One region of the Dyella humicola genome, then DNA from elsewhere that is predicted to be linked to it. Evidence: riboswitches for the same ligand, from Rfam matches in the RefSeq annotation. Region 1 holds a riboswitch; the other holds the start of a gene.
The links. A riboswitch is a leader RNA that binds a small molecule or an ion and turns the genes downstream of it on or off. The one in region 1 is predicted to bind S-adenosylhomocysteine.
Positions count from the first base shown of each region.

Region 2: it holds a riboswitch for S-adenosylhomocysteine, as region 1 does, so the genes downstream of both, OUZ30_RS06190 (ATP-grasp domain-containing protein) here and ahcY (adenosylhomocysteinase) in region 1, are expected to answer to the same signal.

Region 1 covers NZ_JAPDPC010000001.1:752,986-756,120, reverse strand. The annotation lists gene ppc (phosphoenolpyruvate carboxylase) at 1-997, opposite strand, end outside; S-adenosyl-L-homocysteine riboswitch at 1,457-1,589, shown strand; gene ahcY (adenosylhomocysteinase) at 1,627-3,060, shown strand.
Region 2 covers NZ_JAPDPC010000001.1:1,405,681-1,408,815, forward strand. The annotation lists gene OUZ30_RS06185 (class I SAM-dependent methyltransferase) at 1-245, opposite strand, end outside; gene OUZ30_RS06190 (ATP-grasp domain-containing protein) at 471-1,343, opposite strand; S-adenosyl-L-homocysteine riboswitch at 1,358-1,431, opposite strand; gene OUZ30_RS06195 (DUF2182 domain-containing protein) at 1,661-2,497, opposite strand; gene OUZ30_RS06200 (DUF899 domain-containing protein) at 2,494-3,135, opposite strand, start outside.

The DNA of each region.
Region 1 (3,135 bases):
GGCGAACCTTGGCTGCTGCCTCGGGAAAGCGCACGCGATAGTCAGCCAGCCGCAGCGCCAGCGATTCATCCACCGCCACCCGCCCCTCGGTCTGGCTGAGCAGGCGACCCAGTCCGGCGATGTCTTCGATGTAATGCTCCAGCACGTGCGCGCGCTGCGTGGCCAGGCTGGCTGCAATGGTGCTGGCGCCCACGTTTGGATTGCCATCCATGTCACCACCCACCCAGGTGGCGAAACTCAGCAGACGCGGCAGCGGTACCGCTACGCCATAAACCGCCTGCAGCGCGTCCGCGAGTGACTCATACAGGGCCGGCACGATGCGATAGACAGGGTTGGCCAGATAAAAGCCGACGTGGTGATGTTCGTCCTGCACGGTAGGACTTACCGGCGACGCTTCGGCCGTCTGCCAGCCCGCGTTGAGCGCCATGAAGATGCGATCTTCGTCCTCCTTGCGCTCTTGCGGGGTTCGCGTGGGATCGAAGTTGTCGACCAGCGCACGCACGATGGATTGTTCTTTCTCGAGCAGGGAACGACGCACCGCCTCGGTGGGATGCGCGGTAAAAACTGGTTCCACTTGCAACCGTCCCAACCACTCAAGCAACTCACCTACTTCCACACCTTGTGCCTTCAACTGCGTCAGCGCATCGAGCAAGGATTCGGGCTGAGGGGCACCACCTTCGCGCTGGTAGTCGCGCCGGCGACGAATGCGATGGACGCGTTCGGCAATGTTTACCGCCTGGAAATAGGTGGCAAAGGCGCGCGCCAGCGCCTCGGCACGCGCCGTCTCCAGGCCGCTCAGCAAGTCAGCCAACAAGGCCAACGGCGCGCCCTCGTGGCGACGCGCGATGGCGGCCATGCGGATGCGTTCCACTTCGTCGAGGAAGGCCGGTGAAACCTGCTCGGCCAGCATGTTGCCGACCAGGGTGCCGAGGCGGCGGACGTCTTCGCGCAACGGGGATTCGTGCGGGGCGAACTCAGGACTGCGGTACTGGTTCATCGATGCCTGGAGAGAATTGGATGTCTGGACGTCCAAGACTACCCGAAGCCCCATCCATTTGTGCACTGCCACAAAACCATCCTTTCCCTTGAACGAAAACGGGGCGCAAATCGCTCCGTTTCCTTAGGGCGTGTTGAACATTTCCGTGTAGTCAAAAGCCCCCCCTCCCCAACCCTCCCCTGCGAGCAGGGGAGGGAGTGGTGCGGGCATGCTTTTGGCCCCTCCCCCTGCCCGCAAGGGGGACGGGAGGGGGTAGTTTTTGGCCACCTAGAGAATTGGCCTTTGGTCTTACACCATCTCCCGCGACATCAGCGCGTCGCTGGCGTCTTGTCGCAATAACTTGCGCCTTTAACGCTGCCGCCCTCCCCGGGCCAAGGCCATCAACCATGGCTGGCGCCAAAGCCCGACATCGCCACCGGGGGGCAGAACCCATTCCTCTCTGACGCTATACTCACAGGTCCCGTTGAGGGGCGCTGCGACCGTTGGCAAGTCGAATGCGGAGATTTCCGCTACAGCCCGCACTTTCCCGTGCTGGCATTCGCCTTCCCCGGCCAGGCTCGACGGATTCAATTTGTAACGGCGCCCGGTTAACGATGCGACCTCTTGGTCGCAACATCCGGAGCTACGCCATGAACGCAGTCACCAAAGATTCCGCCCACCAGGACTACAAGGTCCGCGACATCTCGCTCGCCGATCTGGGCCGCCGCCGCATCCGCATGGCCGAAGAGGAAATGCCGGGCCTGATGCAGATCCGAGCCCGCTACTCCAAGGAAAAGCCGCTGAAGGGCGTGCGCTTGTCGGGTTCGTTGCACGTCACCAAGGAAACCGCCGTGCTGGCGGAAACCCTGCGCGAGCTGGGCGCTTCGGTGCGCTGGGCCTCGTGCAACATCTTCTCGACCCAGGACGACGTCGCTGCCGCGATGGCTGCCGGTGGCCTGCCGGTGTTCGCCTGGAAGGGCGAGTCGCTCGAGGAGTACTGGGAATGCACGCTGGACATGCTGTCCCACCCCGGTGAACTGGGCCCGCAGCTGATCGTCGATGACGGCGGCGACGCCACCTTGTTCATCCACAAGGGTGTCGAGCTGGAAGACGGCGACAACTGGGTCAACACGCCCAGCGGCAACCACGAAGAGCAGGTCATCAAGGACCTGGTCAAGCGCGTGCACAAGGAGCGTCCGGGCTGGTTCAAGAAGGTCGCCGCCGAATGGAAGGGCGTGTCCGAGGAAACCACCACCGGGGTGCATCGCCTCTATCAGCTGGCCGAAGCCGGCAAGCTGCTGGTGCCGGCGATCAACGTCAACGACTCGGTGACCAAGTCCAAGTTCGACAACCTGTACGGCTGCCGCGAATCGCTGGCCGACGGCATCAAGCGCGCCACCGACCTGATGGTCGCAGGCAAGGTCGCCGTGGTCTGCGGCTACGGTGACGTCGGCAAGGGTTGCGCCCATTCGCTGAAAGGCTTCGGCGCCCGCGTGATCGTCACCGAAATCGATCCGATCAACGCCTTGCAGGCCGCGATGGAAGGCTTCCAGGTCACCACCATTGAAGAGACCCTGGGACTGGGCGACATCTATGTCACCACCACCGGCAACAAGGACATCATCACGCTGGAGCACATGGCGGCGATGAAGAACAACGCCCTGGTGTGCAACATCGGTCACTTCGACAACGAGATCCAGATGGATCGCCTCAACACCGCCAAGGGTGTGTCGCGCGAGAACATCAAGCCGCAGGTGGACCGCTACACGTTCGAGAAGTCTGGCCACAGCATCTACATGCTGGCTGAAGGCCGCCTGGTGAACCTGGGCTGCGCCCACGGTCACCCGAGCTTCGTGATGTCCAACAGCTTCTCCAACCAGACCCTGGCCCAGCTCGACCTGTGGGCGAACAAGGACTCCTACGAGAAGAAGGTCTACCGCCTGTCCAAGAAGCTGGACGAGGAAGTGGCCCGCCTGCACCTGGAGCAGATCGGCGTGAAGCTGACCCGCCTCACCCCGGAACAAGCCGCCTATATCGGCGTGCCGGTGGACGGTCCGTACAAGCCGGAGCACTACCGCTACTAAGCTGTGGCACGGTCCGTGTGATCCATCGAAAGGCCGCCCACGGGCGGCCTTTTTTTTGCTCGAGCCTGCGCCGGC
Region 2 (3,135 bases), 650 kb from region 1:
CCGGAAAAACGCGATACCGGCGCGAACTCGTCGCCGTCCCAGTAATAAATCGTGCGGTCTTTCAGCTTGTGCGGATACGGGTAGCGCTGGCCTTTCCACTCCCAGGTGTCCGTCTGCAGTGGCGCGCTGCCTTTTGTGCGGCCCAGGTCCAGCGAACCGAGCCATTCGTTCGCATCGGCTTCGCGTGCAGCCAGCAGCGTTTCGGCGATGGGGCGCGTGAGCAAGGGGCCGGAATAATGCGACAAGACGGGTAATCTCCTGGAGTGAGCGTGCGCAGATGTTCGTGTTAGCGGGATCGGAGCTGGGTCCGCGGACGTTGCCCCGCGAATCTGCCGGCGCGAGTGGCGCGTGCTGGGTGGACGCGCACAGTCGAAGGATATCGGTGCGCCTGCAAGGGCGCAAAGACAAGCTTCGACTGGCAACGTCCCCGCCATCGAGGTGGCGGGTTTTGCTGGGTCCGCGCGACGAAGTCAGGTCGCCAAGCGCTTGCGCAGGTTTTCCGCAAAGCGCTCGGCCGCCTCCTGGCGACCCTCGAAATGCAGGCAGGGTTCGATCATTTCCAGCTCCATCAGCAGGAAACGGCCCTGCGTGATTACGCCGTCCACGCGTGCATAGGCGGCATCGGCATGGCCTATCGCGGCCGCTGCTGCCAGGACTCGTTTGGCGCTGGCGACAAGCGCTGCGTCGGGCTCGATCGCCTGGGTGGTGCCGCCGAATTCGCTTTGCACCCGGTAGTCGCCCGTTGCCGGCCGCTTGATCACCGCGTGGCTGAATTCGCCATCGAAGAAGAGCAGGGACCACTCGCCATCGCTCACGACTTCGGGCACGAAAGGTTGCACCAGGTAGTCGAACTCCGGCGGAAGCTGGGCGACGATCTGCTTGAACAGCGCGTCATCGCTGCTGCCGCGAGCGGTGTGTCTGGCGGTGCCACTGACGGTCGGCTTAACCACGACTTGCTGCGCTGGCATGGCAGCCAGCGTTTGCAGCAACTGGCTGGCCGGAACCATCTGCGTGGGAATGATTTCGACCCCACGCGCGGCCAGCTCCAGCAGATAGCGCTTGTCGCTATTCCAGCGCAGCAGTGCCTTGTTGTTGATGGTCGGAACCGGCAGCTGATCCAGCCATTGCCTGAAGGCCGGGTAGTGCTTGAAGTAGTCCCATGTCGTGCGCATCAGCACCGCGTCGAACTGCGACCAGTTCACCTCGGGGTCGTTCCAGACGCAGGCGATCGGTTCGATGCCGAGGCGTTGGAGCGAAGACGCGAGATGAGCGTCGTCGGGATGTATGTCCGGGATAATCACGGACGTGGCAATGGCGAGTCGATGGACGGGGGAAGCAGGCATGGCGAAACCTCCTGTCATGGAGGGCGCCCTTATCAGAGATCCAAGCCGAGCGTGGCGGATTGACTCCGTCGCAGCACCCCTCGGCATTGGCTGCGCGACGACCAGCGTGCGCGCAGTGGGAAGCATCAGAAAACAATGCATGGATAGTCTGTCCGAGCACGTGCTACCCGTCAATCTTGAACCACCCGTCCCATTGGCAGACGCAGCCGCGCGATGGCAAATGCGACCGATAGCCCGCCAGATATCGCCTTGGGTGTCATCCGGCGTGGCCCTCGGCTACGGTTGCTCGGAAGAGCTCAGGCTCGCATGTGGAGTCGTCATGCGAGTCCCGTCGCGCGCGTCAACAGGAGTAAGCCGGCGGCTACGACCAACGCTCCGATCACTCGCGCCACGCGCTCACCTTCGGGTGCGAGGCGTTCGGCGGTAATGGCGGCCGTCACCAGCGCCATCGCACGCCAGTCCATGACGCCGACAACCAGCAGGATGGCCGTCATGCCAGTACAGCAGACGAGGCAGTGCCGGCCCAGGCGCAGGCCGTGTCGCCATGCCGTGGCGGCGTCTGCCGGCAGCGGAGCGTCGCATGCCGGCGTCGTCCGGCAGTGGGCCAGGTGGTGCGCTTTCCACGCCGTGAACTGCAGCGCGCCGGCGATCAGGACAACGACGCTGGTCGCCACCGGTACGCCGCGCGCCAGTTCTGGCAACTGCATTGCGATGGCGGCCAATGCGACGCCCAGCGCAAAGGCGGCCAGGCCAAATACGCTCCATACGAGGAAGTAGCCCGTGCCCACCAGCGCGCTCAGCTGCCCCAGCTGCGTATGGCCCAGCCTGACCAGCGCCTGGCGGTAGTACCAAAGCGCGGGCACTAGGGATGGCAGCATCATCGCCACCATCATCATGGTCCACATGCCGAGGAACGACGCCGCGACACCGATCCACGTCTGCCCGGGCATCCGCATCCACGCCATTGACATGGTCCAGCCGCCAGGCATGGGCATCTCGCCCATTGCCGACATGGATCGGCAGCGGACGATGGTCACCGTTGTGCTGGCGGCGAAGAGCAGGGCAGCTCCGCCGATGAAAGTGCGCTGGGATGCTCGCGCGCAAGCCATGCCGCGCGAGGCCTGCCGTTCCCTGATGGTGCCGACGGCGTTCATGATGCGGCTCGATGCTCGCCGTACTCGTCATGGCGGCGCCACCAGACACCTTGCTCGTTGCGTCCCAGCGGCGCGCGATCGAGCCACTGGTACATGCCCCACAGGCCATCCAGCCCGCGCGCATAGGTGGAATACGTGTGGTAGACCACGCCATCCTGGAATACGAAGGCGCTCACGCCCGGCCGGTCGCGTGTATAGGTGGCCACGTCGGTTCCGGTCATGGCCGCCATCTGCGCGACGGGTCCCTCCTCACCGCGCAATTGCCACTCTTGTACGGACTTTCCTGCCAGCGGCGCCTGTGCCGGCGCTGCCGCTTCGCGACGGTAGTTGTATTCGATGCCGATCTTCTGCTGTTGCTCCTCGGTGAAGCCGACGTCGAAATCGAAGTTGAAGTCGCCACCGCGCGTGGACGCCCACGGAAACTTCCAGCCCATCCGGCGCTTGTAGGCCTGCAGCTTGGCCAGCGACGCGCGCGACACGGCCGCCAGCGTGACGTCGTGGTTCGCCAGGTGCACGGCGAATCCGTCGAAGCCGTCGGCTATCGACGAGCAGGACGGGCATCCCGCGGTGTAGTCCGGTCCGAACATGAAGTGATAGACGAGCAGCTGCGAGCGTCCCTGGAACAGATCCGCCAGTGA